DNA from 2 places in the Nocardia sp. BMG111209 genome. Region 2 is predicted to be linked to the other one. Evidence: riboswitches for the same ligand, from Rfam matches in the RefSeq annotation. Region 2 holds a riboswitch; the other holds the start of a gene.
The links. Region 2 has a riboswitch for cobalamin ahead of G361_RS41805 (CbtB-domain containing protein). Riboswitches for the same ligand answer to the same signal wherever they lie in the genome.

Region 1 (9,443 bases), 3.5 Mb from region 2:
TTCGGCCCCGGCACCCACAGATAGAACGCGGCGTGCAATGCCAGCACCGCCACCACCAGCAGCACGGCCGCGAGCAGCAGCCGCCGCGTCGGAATCCGCCGCACTACCGGCAGCAACAACGGAAAGCTCAGGTAGAACAGCATTTCCGAGGCCAGCGACCACGACGGCACGTTGAGCCCGCCGACGGTACTCCACTTCGGCACCCAGGCGTGCACGAGCAGCACATTCGGCAGCCACACCACGAGCCGGTGCAACGGCACCCCGGCCACCAGCACGAATGCCGCGGCCGCGACCAGATGGGTCGGATAGATCTTGAGCACCCGCCGCCGATAGAACAGCGGCACCGGCATCCCCGGCCGGAACGACCAGTAGATGATGAAGCCCGACAACACGAAGAAGAAGGTGACCCCCGCGGCCCCGAGCTGCATCGGCATCCACTGATGGATGTGCCGGAACAGCTCGGACTTCTGGAACGGGTACACCGGCAGGAACACCAGGGCATGCAGAACGAAGACCGCGAACGCGGCCCACCACCGCGCACCGGTCAACGACGGCAACTCCGGCCGCCGCTCTCCCCCACCGGCACTCGCCCCCGCGCCTCCGTCGGCCACCACCGGCCGGACCTCGGCCACCGCCGTTCCGGCACCGGCCGTTTCCGGCCCAACGTCGGTCACGACTGCCCCGGCCCCGGTCACCACCGGTGGAGCATCGGTCACCATGGGCACGGCATCGACCGCCGCCGCCGCGGCACCGCTCACCACCGGTGCGGGCAGGATCTCAGGGGGCCGGGTCATCGAAGGTACCTGTCGTACAACGCGTTCGCGACGACGGCGTCACCGTGCGTGGACGGATGGAACGGCAGCCCCGCGACGTCGGTGCGCGGATCGAACACCCCGTTGAGCCACGGGTCGGCGGAGCACAGCCCGTGGCCGGTGGTCAGCGCGCGGGCGTCGAAGAAGTCCAGCCCGAGGGACTGCGCGGCGTCGCGCTGGGCCTGATCGATGCGGTCGAAGTACACGACGACGGCCCGCCCGCGCGGCTGGATGAACGGCGCCACACCGAGAATGCTCAGGCAGACGGTGCTCTGCCCGGGCGGCAGGATCTCCGGATACCCGACGACCACGATGTGCGCGGCCGGCGCGTAGTACCGGATGTAGGTCACCGCGGCGCGGACCCGGTCGGCGTACGCGGCGCCGGTCACCCCGCGCACGTCCGGAATCCGGCCCTGCTCCACCGCATCCAGATCACAGCCGCGGATCAGGTCGAAGACGCACTGCTGCAATCCGTACCAGAGCGTCTGATCGGTGTCACCCCAGTGGTCGTCGAGACCCAGTTGCAGCGTCACCAGTTTCGTCGCCGGGCCGAAGGCGCCGGCGTGGTCGGCCTGCAGCACCTCCATGGCGAGGGTGAATCCCGGTCCGCTGTCGATGGACGCCCCCGAACAGGACGGATTCGCCATCTGATCGGAACCCTGCGGTCCCATCAGCCGGCCCAGCTGTGCGGGCCACGAATTGTTCCCGCGCACACAGACATTGCCCGCGGACTGCGGGTCCCATCCGTTGGCGGTGTACGAATCCCCCAGGACGACAACCTGTTTGCCCTCCGGTACGGGATCCGCGTGCGCCGCGGTGACACCCACCGCGGAGGCGGCGACCGCGAGGGCCGCCGCGCACACACCGCGCAATCCCCTCCCGACGCCGGTGACTGCCGATCGCATGCCGACTCCCATATTCCTCAGTAGCCCGCGCGCGGCTCGAAGCCGGGTGCGTCCAGCGTCGGCGGCGCAGGTTTCGGCTGCGGAGCCGGTTGCGGCGCGGGCTTCGGCGCGACCGGTTGCGGCGCGGGCGCCTCGGTCGTCGTGGGCGCCGGTGCGGGCTCCGTGGTGGTGGGCGCCGGTCCCGGCTCATCCACGGGCACCGGGGCCGGGGCGGCGGGGGCCGGGGCGACGGCACTGCTCACCACCGCCGGCACCGCGGCCGCCGGCGCGGGCACCGCGCTGCTGCCACCGCCCTGCGATCGCTCGGTGGCGGCACCGCCACACGCCGCCACACCCAGCAGGCACACCCCGACGACCAGCACACTCGCTGACCGGACGAGGAGGACACCCGAAGTACGAATCTTCATCGGACCCTCGAATCACGAACTGAAAAGCCCTATGTTCACTTCATCGCAGCATACAAGTCGCTCCGGCCCGTTGATCCGATTCGCCCGAATTCGATCACGCTTCTGGCAATGTCACCGCCACAATGCCCAAATCTTTGTCACCCCGCCCGGACAGGCCGAGCAGCACGAGCGAGTCCGCCGGCAACTCGCCGCGCTCGGCGGATTCCAGGAGATGGCCGATGGCATGGGCGGATTCGAGCGCCGGAACGATGCCCTCACCGCGCGCGAACGCCTGGAATCCGCGCAGCGCGGTGGCATCGGTGACGGCGTGGTACCGGACCCGGCCCCGATCCCGCAGATAGCCGTGCTCCGGCCCGACCGCCGGATAGTCCAGTCCCGCCGCGATACTGTGCGTGCGCGACACCTGCCCGTCGGCATCCTGCAACAGGTAGCTGAACGTGCCGTCGAGTTCACCGGGTATCCCGGCGGTGATCGCCGCGGCGTGCTGCCCGCTCTCGATCCCCCGCCCCGCCGCCTCGACCCCGATCAGCGCGACATCGGGCTCGTCGAGAAAGGCATGGAACAGCCCCAGCGCATTGCTGCCGCCACCCACGCACGCCACCACCCGATCCGGCAGACGCCCCGTGGCCGCCAGCAACTGCCGCCGGGACTCCCGTCCGATCACGGTCTGGAAATCGCGCACCATGGCCGGATACGGCGCCGGCCCGGTCACCGTGCCGAACAACAGGAAGGAACTGCCGGTCGAGGACACCCAGTCCCGAACCGCTTCGCTCACAGCCGCTTTCACCTTGCGACCACCCGCGTCGACCCGGCGGACCTCGGCGCCGAGCACCCGCATGTGCGCGACGTTCGCCTCCTGGCGGGCCATGTCGTGCGCTCCCATGTAGACCACGCAGTCCAGCCCGAGCATCGCGCAGACCGACGCCACCGCCACCCCGTGCTGACCGGCGCCGGTCTCGGCGATCACCCGGGTCTTGCCCATCCGCGCGGCGAGCAGCCCCTGTCCCAGCGCATTGTTGATCTTGTAAGCCCCGGTGTGCGCCATATCCTCGCGCTTCACGTACACCCGTACCCCCGGCACCCCGAGCAGTCGCTCGAACCCCGGCACCCGGTGCAGCCGGGTCGGCCGGCCCGCCCGCTCGCGCAGCAGCGTCTCGAGCTCGATCCCGAAGGCTGGGTCGGCGCGCGCCAGCCGATAGGCCTCCGCCAACTCGGTCAGCGCCGCCATCAGCGCCTCGGGCGCGTATCGCCCGCCGTACGCGCCGAATCGGCCCGCCGCGTCCGGTAGTTCCGCCGCCGGCTCCCGGTAGGTACTGGTCGATCGACCAGTTTCGACACGCGAAGACATCACACTCTTCCGATCCGCTGATCCGAGCCATCCGACCGACCATTCGGTCCGACCCTAGTTCCGGCCGGGATTCCGCCTCGGGGTTCGCTTCCCCGCACCGGGAAGGCGCGAACCGCTCCCGCCCGAATATCGATCCGGAACCGCATCCGGTGCGAACGGACCCGCCGGTCACCTCCCGGACTACGCTCGGAGCCGGTCCACCCGCGATCCATCCGAAGTCCCGACCGGTTCGAGCCGTACAGGAGACAGCGACATGGACGACGAGCATCAGGCGCCCCCGTTCGCCGATACCGCCGATTTCGCCGACGCCGACCGCGGCTTCGTGGCCGCGCTGGAACCGGGCGTGATCGAGGACGAGAACGGCAAGGTGGTGTGGGACGCCGATTCCTACGCCTTCATCCGGGGCAGCTGCCCGAATTCGGTGCATCCCGCGCTGTGGCGGCAATCGCAGCTGGTGCTGCGGCAGGGCCTGTACGAGGTCGCGCCCGGCTTCTTCCAGATCCGCGGCCTGGACCTGTCGAATATGACGCTCGTCGAGGGCGACACCGGCGTGATCGTCATCGACCCGCTGATCTCGGCCGAGACCGCGAAAGCGGGCCTGGACCTGTACCGCCGGCATCGCGGGGACCGCCCGGTCACCGGGCTGATCTACACCCACTCCCATGTCGACCACTTCGGCGGCGCGCTGGGTGTCGCCACCGCCGAGGACGCCGCGTCGGGCCGGGTCCCGGTGCTGGCCCCGGCCGGATTCGTGCGACATGCGGTGGCGGAGAACATCTTCGCGGGTACCGCGATGGCCCGCCGGTCGGCCTACATGTACGGCGCGGCCCTCCCCCGCGGGCCGCGCGGCCAGGTCGGCGCCGGACTGGGCATGACCACCTCCACCGGCACGGTCACCCTGCTGCCGCCGACCCGGGACATCACCGCGACCGGCCAGCAGGAGGTGATCGACGGGGTACGGATCGACTTCCAGCTCACCCCGGGCACCGAGGCGCCGGCGGAGATGAACTTCCACTTCCCCGACCACCGGGTGCTCTGTACCGCGGAGAACGCCACCCACACCCTGCACAACATCCTCACCCTGCGCGGCGCGCTGGTCCGCGACGCGCACGTCTGGGCGCAGTACCTCAACGAGACGATCACGCTGTTCGCGCACCGGACCGACGTCGCCTTCGCCTCCCACCACTGGCCCACCTGGGGCACCGACAACGTCACCGAATGGCTGACCCTGCAGGCGGACACCTACGGCTACCTGCACGATCAGACCCTGCGGCTGATCAACCGGGGCCACACCGGCATCGAGATCGCCGAGACGATGCGGCTGCCACCCACCCTCGAGCGGAAGTGGTACAACCGCGGCTACTACGGCTCGATCAGCCACAATGTGAAGGCCGTCTACCAGCGCTACATGGGCTGGTTCGACGGCAATCCCGCTCACCTGTGGGAGCATCCGCCGGTGGCCTCGGCCGAACGGCACGTCGCGGCGATGGGCGGCGCGGACGCCACGATCGACCGGGCCCGCCGGGCCCACGCCGACGGCGATCACCGCTGGGCCGCGCAACTGCTGAACTACGTGATCTTCGCCGACCCGGGCAACGACGCGGCGAAAGCGTTGCAGGCCGAGGTTTTCGAGCAACTCGGCTACGGCGCGGAGAACGGGCCGTGGCGCAACTTCTACCTCACCGGCGCCTACGAACTCCGGCACGGCGCGATCGGCACCCCCACCGGCACCTCCTCGGCGTCGATGGCGAGCGCGCTGTCCGTCGATCAGCTTCTCGACGCGGTCGCCTTCCGCATCGACGGCCCCGCGGCCTGGGATCTGCACCTGATCGCCGACTGGCACCTCACCGACGAAAACCGCACCTACCGAACCGAACTCCGCAACGGCGTGTTCGTCCACCACGTGCTGTCACCCGAGAACGCCGGTCCCGCACCGGATACCGCCTTCACCCTCGACCGGCCGGCCCTCGTCGCCGTGCTGGCGGGCGGGCAGGATCTCGCGGAAGCGGTGCGGGCGGGCACGATCCGGGTGTCCGGCGATCCGTCGAAACTGGCACAGCTGAAATCCGTGCTCGGCGAACCCGATCCGAACTTCCCGATCGTCACGCCCTGAGCGCGTACCGGTCGGCGCACCCGGCACATGCGCGAAAGTACCGACGGCCCGGTCGATCTCAGCCGACCTCGGGCCGGCCGGACAGCCCGAGGCACAGCTGCTCGACGTGGTAGTGGTAGAGGCTGTACACGATCGACCACCCGGTTCGGGTACCGGCGACCAAGCCGAGGTTGCGCAGCAGCCGCAACTGATGCGACACCGCCGACTGTGCCATGCCGATCGCCTCGGCCAGGTCGGTCACCGGCCGGGGGCGTGGCGTAGTTCGGTGAGCCGCGCCACCCGCATCGGCTGACCCGATAACCGGTCGGGGAAGCTCCCCGCGCACCGGGCCGCGGTCGCGCCTCGTATGCTGGTCGGTGCAGCTGGTTCGCCCGTGGTGGAGCTGAGGAGCCCCGAACCCACCGCGCGGCGTCGAAGCTCCCGGCGGCGCATTCGTGCCGTTCGGGAGTGAGAGGGAACCCGGTGGGAATCCGGGACTGTCCCGCAGCGGTGAACGGGAACGACAGCCGTCATGAGCACTGGGCTCGTAGCCTGGGAAGCGACGGCCGGTAGGACCAGCCCCGGCCGGATGGGCCGGGGTCGACCCCTCGGGGCCGGCGCCCGTGAGTCCGAAGACCTGCCAGATTGCGCCGGATACGCCGTATCCGGCGGTCGTCGCCCCGTGGACAGGGTGGTACGCCGAACGTCGCCGTGGCCGTGCCGCGGCCGTTGCAGTGTGCGCTCGATGGGTGGCGGTCTTTCCACTGCTGACGAGGGAGCACAACAGTGCCGAACGTTGAGACAACCTTCACCGCGACGGTGCTCGGGGCGCCGCGCATCGGTCCGCGTCGCGAGCTCAAGCGGGCCGTCGAATCGTATTGGGCCGGACGCGTCGACGCGGCCGAGTTGCACCGGATCTCCGCCGAACTGCGGACGACCCAGCTGACGTCGATGCGGGACGCCGGCCTGGATTCGGTTCCGGTGGGGACCTTTTCGTACTACGACCACGTCCTGGACACCGCGGTGCTGCTCGGGGCCCTGCCGCAGCGGGTGCAGGGCATCGATGACGAGCTGGACCGCTACTTCGCCGCGGCGCGTGGCACCGCCACCGTGGCGCCGCTGGAGATGACCAAGTGGTTCGACACCAACTACCACTACCTCGTGCCGGAGATCAGCGCCGGTACCCGCTTCGCGCTGCATCCGGAGAAGCCGCTGGCCGAACTGCGGGAGGCGCTCGAACTCGGGGTGCCCGCCCGGCCGGTGGTCGTCGGCCCGATCACCTTCCTGAAGCTCGCCAAGACCACCGACGGCAGCGTGGCGCTCGATCGGGCAGGCGATCTGATCCCGCTGTACGAACAGCTGCTGGCCCGGCTGGCCGAGGCCGGCGCGCAGTGGGTCCAGCTGGACGAGCCGTCGCTGGTCACCGATCTGACCCCGGCGGAACTGACCGCCGTGGAGACGGTGTACCGGGCGCTGGCGGCGGCGGCCGCGCGGCCGTCGATCCTCGTCGCCACCTATTTCGGCCGGCTCGGCGCGACGTTGCCGTTGCTGGCGGCGACCGGCGTCGAGGCCGTCGCGGTGGATTTCGTGGCCGGTGGCGACGCCGATGTGCCGGCCGCGCGGTCGCTGACCGGAACCCTGCTGGTCGCGGGCATCGTCGACGGTCACAACGTGTGGCGCATCGACCCCGATCCCGCGCTGGCCCGGCTCGCCGAACTGCGCGACGCGGGTGTGCCGGTGGCGGTGTCGAGTTCGTGCTCGCTGCTGCACGTGCCCTACGGTCTGGCCCCGGAAACGGGTCTGGAGGCCCGGCTGAAGTCCTGGCTGGCCTTCGGTGACGAGAAGATCGCCGAGGTCCGGATGCTGGCCACCGCCCTGCACGAGGGGCAGGACGGTGTCGCCGATCAGCTGGAGGTGGCGCGGACCGCGGTGCGCGACCGCCACGCCGACGCACGGTTGCACGTCGCGGACGTGCGCGACCGGCTCGCCGCGCTGAGCACCGGCGACACGAGCCGCGCGCCGGCCGAGGAACGGCGTGCGCTGCAGCAGGAACGCCTGGGCCTGCCGCTGCTGCCGACCACGACCATCGGTTCCTATCCGCAGACCGGCCGGATCCGGCTGGCCCGCGCGGCGCTGGTGCGCGGTGAGATCGACCCGGCCGAATACGACGAGCGGATGCGCGCGGAGATCGCCGAAGTGGTTGCGCTGCAGGAAGATATCGGGCTGGACGTGCTGGTGCACGGCGAGCCCGAGCGCAACGACATGGTGCAGTATTTCGCCGAGCAGCTGGACGGTTTCGCCGCCACGGCCAACGGCTGGGTGCAGTCCTACGGCTCGCGGTGCGTGCGGCCGCCGATCCTGTTCGGCGATGTCGTACGGACCGCGCCGATGACGGTCGACTGGATCTCGTACGCGCAGTCGCTGACACCGAAGCCGGTGAAGGGCATGCTGACCGGCCCGATCACGATCCTGGCCTGGTCCTTCGTGCGGGACGATCAGCCGCGGGCCGACACCGCGCGGCAGATCGCGCTGGCGATCCGGGACGAGACGGTCGATCTGGAGGCGGCCGGTACGGCGATCATCCAGGTGGACGAGCCCGCGCTGCGGGAGCTGCTGCCGCTGCGCCGGGCCGATCAGGCCGACTACCTGGCCTGGGCGGTCGCAGCGTTCCGGCTGGCGACCTCGGGTGTCGCGGACGCCACCCAGGTGCACACCCATCTGTGCTACTCGGAGTTCGGTGAGATCATCGGCGCGATCGCGGAACTCGATGCCGATGTCACCTCGATCGAGGCGGCCCGCTCGCATATGGAGGTGCTCGACGACCTCAACGCGATCGGCTTCGATCTCGGGGTCGGGCCGGGTGTCTACGATATCCACTCGCCGCGGGTGCCGAGCGTGGACGAGATCACCACGTCGCTGCGGCTGGCGCTGAAAGCCGTTCCGGCGCAGCGCTTGTGGGTCAATCCGGACTGCGGTCTGAAGACCCGCGGCACCGCCGAGGTGACGGATTCGCTGCGTAACCTGGTCGCGGCCGCGGCGGCGGTGCGGCAGTCCTGACAGCCGCGCTCGTGGGTCCCGCAGCTGCGGGACCCACGAGCGTCCGGATCAGTCGGCGATCACCAGTAGCAGGTCCCCGCCGTCGACCTCGTGTGTGGTGCCGATCGCGATGCGGTCGACCACGCCGGCGCGCGGGGCGGTGATCGCGGCCTCCATCTTCATGGCCTCGATGGTGGCGACGGTGTCCCCGGCCTCGACGCGGTCACCGACGGCGACGGTCACGGTCACCACGCCGGAGAACGGGGCCGGCAGGTGCCCGGGGTCCTTCGGATCGGCCTTCTCGGCGGTCGGTAGTTGCTGCCCGATGGCGCGGTCACGGACCACCACCTGGCGCAGCTGTCCGTTGAGAATGCAGGTGACGGTGCGCATTCCGTGGTCGTCGGGTTCGGAGATGGCCTCGAGCCCGATCAGCAGGGTCACACCCTTCTCCAGCTGGACACGGTGTTCCTCACCGTGGCGCAGGCCGTAGAAGAACTGGTTCGCCGAGAGGTTGGACGTGTCGCCGTATTTCTCGCGGTGTGAGAGGAATTCGGTGGTCGGCGCCGGGAACAGCAAGCGGTTCAACGTCTCCTGACGCTGCTGTGACGAACCATCCAGCGCCGCTTCATCTTCCGGTGTGAGTTCGGTCTCCGGTCGCGCCGGTCCGCGACCGGCCAGTGCCCGCGTCCGGAACGGCTCCGGCCAACCACCCGCCGGAGTACCCAGCTCCCCACGCAGAAAACCGATCACCGAATCCGGAATATCGAACCGCGCCGGATCACCCCCGAAATCCTCGATATCCACACCACTGCCGACCAGCGACAGTGCCAGATCACCGACCAC
Region 2 (9,443 bases):
AGGAGAAACGATGACCACGCATCCGGACGCACCACAGCCGGACCCGGACGAGCAATCCGGCCCGTTCGCCGCCATGATCGCCGCGGCGATGGCCGGCGCCGACCGGTTCGGGCATCGCGAACATCTGCACCTCACCTACCTGGCCGTGCGGCACTACGGCACCGCTCACGCGGTCGAGCTGGTCAGCGACAGCATCCGGCGCACCGCGCGCTACCGGGGCGCACCGCAGAAATATCACGCCACGGTCAGCCGCGCCTGGGTAGAACTGGTCGGCCACCACGTGATCGACTCCGGCACAACCGATTTCGACACCTTCCTGGACGACAACCCGGCACTGCTGGACAAGCGGCTGCTCACCCGCTTCTACCGCACGGCCACGCTGGCGGGCCCTGCGGCCAGGGCGGGCTGGATCGAACCCGACCTGACACCGTTTCCCTGGCAACGGCACTGATCGGCAACCCGCTCGATCGTGGCCGATGGGCCGTCAGATCTTGCGCACCCGCGTGCGATCGGCCGCCACCGGCCGGCCGTCGGGTGTGGTGTAGGTCAGTTCCGGTATCGGTTCGCCGGTGACGGAATCGACCAGTTCCGAATGGGATTCGCCGGGGCCGAAGGCATGTCGCCGGCCCCACTGCCGCAGGCTCACCACGAGGTCGAACAGGTCGGCCCCGTCCTCGGTCAGCGTGTATTCGTGGAATCGGCTGCCGTCGGAGGCGGGTTCGGCACGCAGCACCCCGATCGCCACGAGGTTGCGCAGCCGGTCGGCCAGGATGTTCTTGGCCACTCCGAGGTTGCGCTGGAACTGCCCGAACCGGGTGACGCCGTCGAAGGCGTCGCGAACGATCAGCAGCGACCACTTGTCACCGAGCAGATCCACCGTGCGCGCCACCGGACAGGCCGGATCGGTCCACGGCCGACCGGTTTCCGTCTCGCTCATCGCGCTCCTCCTCGCCCACGACCCACGGTTGCATATTACTACCAACGCGGGGCATGATGGTTTCAATTCAAAACCATGCTGCGGCGGTCGGTCGCGGCCCAGGGTGAGGAATTGCGATGAATCTCGGAAGCGATACCGACGCCGATGCTCCGGCCACGATCGATGTGCGCCTGGCCGTCGTGCTCGCGGTGGCGTGCGGGCTGGCGGTGGCCGACGTCTACTACGCCCAGCCGCTGGTGGCGAGCATCGGCGCGGACCTCGCCATCGGACGCGGGGCCCTCGGGCTGATCACGGCCACGACCCAGGGCGGCTATCTGCTCGGGCTGGCGCTGATCGTCCCGCTGGGTGATCTGGTCGATCGCCGGCGCCTGATCGTGGGCCTGATGGTCACGGCGGCGTGCGGGCTGGGTGCGGTGGTCGCGGCGCCGGGAGCGCTCTGGTTGTTCGCCGCGAACGCGCTGGTCGGTGCGGCCTCGGCGGTGGTACAGGTCATCGTCGCCTACGCCGCGGCGTCGAGTGCGCCGCAGCACCGGGGCCGGGTCGTGGGCACGGTGACCGGTGGCGTGGTGACCGGAATCCTGTTGGCCCGCTTGGTATCCGGATGGGTCGCCGAGCTGGCGGGGTGGCGCGTGATGTACGCGGTGGCGGCGGTGACCCTGCTCGGCGCCGCGGGCATCCTGGCCGGTGTGCTGCCGCGCGATCGGATCGCCCGGCCGCGGGTGCGCTACACCCGGTTGATCACCTCGGCGCTGGTCCTGGGCCTGCGCGAGCCGGTGGTGCGGGTGCGCGCGGCGATCGGGCTGTCGATGTTCGCCGCCTTCGGGGCGCTGTGGGGTGCGATGGCGTTGCCGCTCACGGCGGCGCCGTGGCATCTGTCCACCGGTGCGATCGGCATGTTCGCGCTCGCGGGCGTGGCCGGGGCGCTGGGCGCGACCGGCGCCGGACGGCTGGCCGACCGCGGGCACGCCCGGACGGTCACCGCGATCGCCCTGGTGGCGCTGACGCTGTCCTGGACGGCGATCGCGGCGGCGCCACGGTCGCTGGCGCTGTTCGCGCTCGGCGTGATCGTGCTGGATCTGGCCGTGCAGGCGCTGCACGTGACCAATCAGCAACTGATCGTGGCCGTCGACCCCGCCGCGAGCAGCCGGCTGATCGCGGGCTACATGCTCTTCTACTCGCTCGGCAGCGGCACCGGGGCCGTCGCGGCGACGACCCTCTACGGCCGCACCGGCTGGTGCGGGGTGTGCGTCTTCGGCGCCGCGATATCGGCTCTGGCACTGGGGGTCTGGGCCGCCGACCGGCTCCGCCGTCGTACCACCGGGGCCGCCGGCGAGTGCGCGGCCACGGTGGCCTGCGAATGAAATCCGCGCCCGCACAAGGGCTTTCCGACCAGGCATCCGGTCTCCCCCGGCCCACGGCCGATGCCGCCACCCCCGGGCCGACCACCGGAAGGAATGTCATGAGCACGCACCACCGCACGATCACCGTCGGCGATGCCGAGATCTCCTACCGGGAGGCGGGAGATCCGGACAAGCCGGATTTCCTTCTGCTGCACGGCTTTCCCGCATCCTCGTTCATGTTCCGGCACCTGATCGAACTGCTCGCCGACCGCTTCCACCTGATCGCGCCGGACTATCCCGGATTCGGGCACAGCGCCGCGCCCGACCGCGCCGGATTCGACTACACCTTCGACCATCTCGCCGAGATCATGGACCGCTTCACCGCGGCGATCGGCCTGACCCACTACGGCCTGTACCTGCAGGACTTCGGCGGCCCGATCGGATTCCGGCTCGCCACCGCCCATCCCGAGCGGGTCCGGTTCCTCGTCCTGCAGAACGCCAACGCCTACGCCGAAGGGCTGCCCGACAGCTTCTGGTCGCCGCTCCGCACCCTGTGGCAGGACCCGACCGACGACAACCGCGCCGTGATCCGCGCCGCCGGCATGTCGGACGCCGCGCTGGAATGGAACTACACCCACGGCGTCGCCGACCCGACCGCCGTCGACCCGGACAACTGGCTGTTGCAGCACGCCCTGCTCGCCCGGCCCGGCGCGCAGGACAACATGCTCGACCTGCTGTACGACTACCGCACCAACCCCGAGCACTACCCACAGTGGCAGGCCTACCTGCGCGAGCACCGGCCGCCGACCCTCATCACCTGGGGCCGCAACGACGCCATCTTCCCGGAATCCGGGGCCCACCCGTACCTGCGCGACCTGCCCGACGCCGAACTGCACCTGCTCGACACCGGGCATTTCGCCCTCGAAGATCACGCGCAGGTCATCGCCGGCCACATCGCGCGCTTCACGGTCGGCATACCGGTTCCCTCGGGCTCGCGCTGACCTCGCGGGACACCGTCGCCCCGGACGAGTCGGCGATCCGGGCCGCCCCGCACGCGGCCCGGCAGGACCGGAGTAGCGTTCGGTCGGATTGTTACTCGCCGGTGTGGGTATCAACGCCGTGAATTCACGAACGGGAGACGATCCACATCATGACCGAGGTAACGGACACACAGTCGACGGGCGCGAAGCACGCCGATCCGAGCCGGTCCTCGGAGCAGGATCTGCGGGCGCTGTTCGGGCAGTCGCTGGCGGTATTCGCGGCGTTCGAGGGGCCGGAGCACCGGATCCGGTCGTCGAATCCGGCATTCTCGGCCGTCCTCGGTGTGCCCGGCGCCGCCGTCGGATCACCCCTGGCCGAGTCGTTGCCCGGCTCGGCCGGTCGGGAACTGATCGCCGCGCTGGACCGGGTCCAGCGCACCGGGGAGCCCGAGACCGGCCGTGATGTCCGGATCGTGCTGGGCGAGGGCGCGCACGCGCGGGAGGCCTACTTCGATTTCGGTTACGAACCGCGCCGCGACGCCGGCGGCGCGGTGACCGGGGTCCGGCTGATCGGGGTGGAGACCACGCAGATCAAGCACGCCCAGCGGCTGACGGCCGAACAGCGTGCCCTGCTGGAGCAGATCGCGCGCCAGGCGCCGCTGGCCGAGGTGCTGGACGGGATGGCCCGTTGTATCGAAGACCTTGCGCCGCAAGAGGTTTCCGTGTCGGTACTGCTCGCCGATCCCGACGGCCGGCATCTGCGGCACGGCGCCGCGCCGAGCCTGCCGGACTTCTACAACGAGGCCATCGACGGCATCGCCACCGGTGAGGGGGTGGGTTCCTGCGGCACCGCCGCGCATCGGCGCGAGCCGGTCATCGTCACCGATATCGGTACCGATCCGTTCTGGGACGACTTCCGGGGCCTGGCCGAGCGGGCCGGGGTGGCCGCCTGCTGGTCGACGCCGATCCTGGCCCGCGACGGCAGCCTGCTGGGCACCTTCGCGATGTACCACCGCGTTCCGCGCACCCCGCAGGAATCCGATCTCGCCTTGGCGCGGCTGTTCGCCGACACCGCGAGCCTGGCGATCGAACGCCATCACATCGAACAGGCGAAAGCGGCGGCGGAGGCCCATGCCGAGGCGGCTCGCGTGGAGCTGGCCGAGGCGATGCGGGCCGAGCAGAAGTTGCGGGCCGAGGCCGAGCAGCGGGCCGCCGCCGCGGCCGAACTCGCCGCCCGGATGCGCACCGCCGCGGCCGCCCAGGCCGCCACACCGCATCCCGAACGCTGCCAGCTCGGCGGCGCCGACGGCTGCACCGCACCGGCCGAGATCAAGGTCGCCGATTCCTGGGGCGATGCGGCGTGGGGTTGTTCCGCCCACGTGGAGGAGGCCATCTTCAACGTGCGATCGGCGTTCATCGCCGGTGAGGAGCACGGCGGACTCGCCGCCTACCTCGACCGCTGACTCCACGGACGGCAAGGTCGAGGCGGGACGATGCCGTTGCCGTCGTGCAGCGCGGTGGCGAGCAGCCGGACCTCGGCGATCTTCTCGCTGCCGAAGGCCGGCCGGCTGCGCAGCCGCGGCTCCGAGGCGGTCTCCGGCTCGAGGCTGTCGGGGACGTGCAGCAGCGAGCACGAACTCGACACCGCCACCGTGGCGCCGGCCGCGCGCAGAGCGGTCAGCCGCGACAGCGCGTCGTCCGGGTCGACGCGCTGCACGTTGTGACCGGGCACGATGCCCGCCACCACCAGGGTTGCGCGCAGCGCACCCGCGGCGGCCACATCCGCGTCGCCGCCGGCCACCAGATCGACGGCGATGCCCTCGACGCCGGTGTCGGCCACCACCGGCAGCGCCTCCCCCAGCCGGCCGAAATAGGACGCGACCAGGATCGACGGCCGGGTGGCGAGGCCCGCCAGCCGCTTGTACGCGGTGTGCACGAGCGCCAGCTCGACCTCGGTCGGATCGGTGACCAGCACGGGTTCGTCCAGCTGCACCCATTGCGCGCCGGCCACGGCCAGCAGGCCGAGCAACCGCTCGTAGAGCGGCAGCAGATCGGGCAGCCGCTCGAGCAGATCGCTGCCGTCCACCGACTTCGCCAGCTTCAGGAAGGTGATCGGGCCGACCACGACCGGACGGGCCGGAACCCCCAGGGCCAGCGCCTCGTCCAGTTCCGCCAGCGGCTTGTCCGGATGCAGCGCGAACTGCGTCTCCGCCGAGAGTTCGGGCACCAGATAGTGGTAGTTGGTGTCGAACCACTCGGTCATCTCCAGCGGCGCGATCTCGGCGGTGCCCCGAGCGGCCGCGAAATATCGGTCCGTCTCGTCCTCGATACCCCGCACCCGCTCCGGCAGCGCGCCGAGCAGCACCGCGGTGTCGAGCACATGGTCGTAGTACGAGAACGTCCCCACCGGAACGGAATCGAGGCCCGCGTCCCGGGCGGCCGACAGCTGCGCGGTGCGCAACCGCCGGGCCACCTCGTGCAGTTCCGCGGCCTCGATCCGGCCCGCCCAGTACGATTCGACGGCGCGTTGCAGCTCACGGGCCGGGCCCACCCGCGGCAGGCCGAGCACGGTGGCGGTGAAGGTGTCGTCAGGGTTCGACATCGGTGAACTCCATGGTCGGCAGCCGATGGCCGCCACCCATCCGGAGTGCACGCAGCTGGAGCCCTCGAAGCATCGTCCCGTGCCCGGGTTCCACTCGGCGTACCGCCCGATCCACGAGGCGACGACCGCCGGATACGGCGTATCCGGCACAGCGGGCAGGTCTTCGGACTCGTGGGCATCGGCCCCGGCGAACTCTCCGGAGCTGGTCCTAATGGCCGTCGCTTCCCAGGCGCCGCGGGGCGCCCAGTGCGAATGACGGCTGTCGTTCCCACTCACCGCTGCGGGACAGTTCCGGATTCTCACCGGGATTCCCTCTCACCCGATGTCCGCGCGAGCACGCACTCCGGGCTTCGACGCCGCCGGACGGGAGGGGCTCCTCGACTCCGTCCGGGGCGAACCAGCTGCGCTCGCCAATATAGCGAGTCCGTGATGATCCCGATACACGACCGGGCCATCCCACCAGGTGGAACGGTCCGGGCATGCCGGGATTGACCGGTTCCGCCGATCACTCGTATCGTAATTCTGACGATACGTGTGGAATCCGGTGCAATCCCGGAGCGGTCGCGCCACTGTGAGCAGCCCGGTTAGGCGGGTGCGAGTCAGACCCGCCGCATCGTCGGCAGAACGCCCATGGGGACGCGAAATCCCCCGCTCGAAGGAGTCATTCAGTGGCCACGTCCTATGCTCCCCGCTCCGGCCTCGGTTCCGTATCCCTGTCCATCCCGACGCCGGTGTGGCTGATCGGCACCACGCTGCTGGCGTTGCTGGTCATCTACTTCATCGGAGTGGATCAGGGCGCCGTCTCGATCTTCGGCAGCGATATGCACGTGCACGAGTTCGTCCACGACGGCCGGCACTTCCTCGGTTTCCCCTGCCACTAGTCACGGGAGACGAGTCACCACATGGAGAAAAAGATCATCGGCCGAGGCGTCCTGTTGGGCGCGCTCGGCGGATTACTCGCATTCGTCTTCGCCCGGATCATGGCCGAGCCCATCATCAACCGGGCCATCGACTACGAGTCGGGCCGCGACGATGCGCAGATGGCGCTGGACAAGGCCGCCGGCAAGCCCATGGCGGACATGGGCCCGGACATCTTCACCCGCAGCCAGCAACAGAATCTCGGCCTGCCCTTCGGCATGATCGTGTTCGGTGCGGCGATGGGTGCGCTGTTCGCGGTCGTCTACTACCTGGCCATCAGCCGGGCCGGCCGGATCACCGCGCGCAACCTGGCCCTGCTGGTGTCCGGCGGCATGTTCCTGGCCCTGTACGCCGTGCCGTTCCTGAAGTACCCGGCCAATCCGCCGTCGATCGGGCATCCCGACACCATCAAGGCGCGTACCGCGTTGTACGTCGCCATGATCGTGATCGGTGTGCTCGTGCTGTTCGCGGCGATCTACCTGGGTCGCAGGCTGGCCGCGCGGCTGGGCAATTGGACCGCGTCCATCGTGGCGGCGGTGTCGTTCGCCGTGGTGATGGGGGTGGTCATGCTGATCCTGCCGCCGCTGGGGCATCTCTCGTCGAACAAGTCCGCCTTCGGCAACTTCGACACCGAGACGCCGCAACCGCTGAAGGATCCGTCGGGCGCGATCGTCTATCCGGGCTTCCCGGCCGACGACCTGTTCCACTTCCGGCTGTATTCGTTCGCCGCCCAGCTGATCCTGTGGGTGGTCATCGGCGTCGGCTTCGCCTCGCTGGCCCCGCGCCTGCTCGGTGAGCGCCCGTCCGTGACCGCCGCCGAGGTGGCCGCGTAAGGCATGGCCGCGCGGGCCGCTCGATTCCGATCGGGCGGCCCGTCGGTAGATTTCGATGATGCAGAAGACGTATGCGGGCGGGCGCCTGCGCGCGCTGCGCGAGCAACAGGGACTGTCCCAGTCCGCGCTGGCCAAGCTGCTCGGGTTGTCGGTCAGCTACATCAACCAGCTCGAACACGATCAGCGGCCGCTCACCGTGCCGGTGCTGCTGCGCTTGAACACCAGTTTCGATCTGGACATGGGGTTCTTCGCCGCCGATACCGATGCCCGGCTGATCGCCGACCTGCAGGACGTCTTCGCCGAGGATCCGGAGTGCGCCACGATCGGCACGACCGAGATCGACGAACTGGTCGCGCGCAGCCCGGCCGCGGCCCGCATGCTGGTCGGCCTGCATCGCCGACTACACGGCGCCACCGAGCAACTCGAACGGATGTCCGCGGGCCTCGCGGGCGAGGTCGGCGCGCCCGGCCTCGCGATGCCCTACGAGGACGTCCGGGACTACTTCTACGATCGCCGGAATCACGTTCCCGCCCTGGATCTCGCCGCCGAGCAGTTGTTCGCCGACCGCGGGCTGGCCGTCGGCGGACTCGATGTCCAGCTGACCCGGCTGCTGCGCGACCATCACGACATCGCCGTGGTGATCCGCTCCGACGACCCGGACCGTCCCGGACCGAAACGGCTCTACGACCGCGAGTCCCGGGTACTCACCCTGGCCCGGCGACTGTCCGCGGGCCAGCGCGCCTTCCAGCTCGCCACCCAGCTGGCCTTCCGCACCCAGGCCGGCACCATCGCCGGGCTGATCGAGGAGGCCGACCGCGTCCCCGCCGGATCGCGCGGCCTGCTGCGGACCGGCCTGGCCAACTACTTCGCCGGCGCGCTGATCCTGCCCTACACCGAATTCCACCGCGCCGCGGAGCGGATGCGCTACGACATCGAGCTGCTCGCAACGAAATTTGAGGTCGGCTTCGAAACCGTCTGCCACCGGCTGTCCACCCTGCAACGGCCCGGCCGCCGCGGCGTGCCGTTCTTCTTCGTCCGCACCGACCGGGCCGGCAACATCTCGAAACGCCAGTCCGCCACCGCTTTCCACTTCTCCCGCAGCGGCGGCAGCTGCCCCCTGTGGGTGGTCCACGACGCGTTCTCCACCCCCGGCCGGATCCGCACCCAGATCGCGCAGATGCCCGACGGCCGCCACTATCTCTGGCTCGCCCGCACCACCGACGAGAGCACCGCCGGATATCTCTCGCCCAAGCGCGATTTCGCGGTCGGGCTCGGCTGCGACCTCGCCTACGCGCACAAACTCGTCTACTCGCACGGACTGCTCGTCGACGACCCCCGCACCGTCGTGCCGATCGGCGCCGGCTGCAAGGTCTGCGAGCGCACCGACTGTGCCCAGCGCGCCTTCCCCCAGCTGGGCCGGCCGGTCCGGGCCGACGACGACAGCTCGCTCACCGTCCCCTATCTGCCGATCACTCCGGCCTGAACGCCGCGGAGCCGGTCACCGACGGCACCGGCGCCGGCCGGGCCCGCGGCGGAACCGGTTGCACGACAACGGCTTCGGACCGGTTGCGATTCCATATATCGGCCGACAGCACGGTGGCGAAGGCACACCACACGGGGTAGGCGGCCAGCCACCATCCTCGGCGGGATCCGGCCGCGGTACGCCGCGTGAGGTCGGCGCTACTGACTGTGAGGGCGGCGGCCACGGCCGTGGCCGCGCCGAGCCGGTGCGCGCGGAAGAACACCCACGTCCACGAGCCGTTCAACAGCATGTTCACCGCCAGCGCGGCACGCAGCCCCCGCCGCTGCCCGGCCGAACCACGGTGCAGCGCA

Region 1: it holds a riboswitch for cobalamin, as region 2 does, so the genes downstream of both, metE (5-methyltetrahydropteroyltriglutamate--homocysteine S-methyltransferase) here and G361_RS41805 (CbtB-domain containing protein) in region 2, are expected to answer to the same signal.

The regions. Positions count from the first base shown of each region.
Region 1 covers NZ_KB907307.1:3,875,438-3,884,880, forward strand. Annotated here, with positions in the region: gene G361_RS0117825 (acyltransferase) at 1-794, opposite strand, end outside; gene G361_RS0117830 (SGNH/GDSL hydrolase family protein) at 791-1,717, opposite strand; gene G361_RS50370 (hypothetical protein) at 1,735-2,124, opposite strand; gene trpB (tryptophan synthase subunit beta) at 2,219-3,472, opposite strand; gene G361_RS0117845 (alkyl/aryl-sulfatase) at 3,726-5,585, shown strand; partial or broken gene G361_RS51000 (ArsR/SmtB family transcription factor) at 5,644-5,933, opposite strand; cobalamin riboswitch at 6,001-6,224, shown strand; gene metE (5-methyltetrahydropteroyltriglutamate--homocysteine S-methyltransferase) at 6,351-8,621, shown strand; gene G361_RS0117860 (pyruvate carboxylase) at 8,670-9,443, opposite strand, start outside.
Region 2 covers NZ_KB907307.1:342,371-351,813, reverse strand. Annotated here, with positions in the region: gene G361_RS0101405 (MarR family winged helix-turn-helix transcriptional regulator) at 1-14, shown strand, start outside; gene G361_RS41815 (hypothetical protein) at 11-451, shown strand; gene G361_RS0101395 (helix-turn-helix domain-containing protein) at 485-937, opposite strand; gene G361_RS0101390 (MFS transporter) at 1,054-2,298, shown strand; gene G361_RS0101385 (alpha/beta fold hydrolase) at 2,397-3,278, shown strand; gene G361_RS0101380 (GAF domain-containing protein) at 3,428-4,720, shown strand; partial or broken gene G361_RS41810 (5-methyltetrahydropteroyltriglutamate--homocysteine S-methyltransferase) at 4,747-5,859, opposite strand; cobalamin riboswitch at 5,996-6,214, opposite strand; cobalamin riboswitch at 6,336-6,487, shown strand; gene G361_RS41805 (CbtB-domain containing protein) at 6,528-6,740, shown strand; gene G361_RS0101360 (CbtA family protein) at 6,762-7,610, shown strand; gene G361_RS0101355 (short-chain fatty acyl-CoA regulator family protein) at 7,669-9,093, shown strand; gene G361_RS41800 (TspO/MBR family protein) at 9,080-9,443, opposite strand, start outside.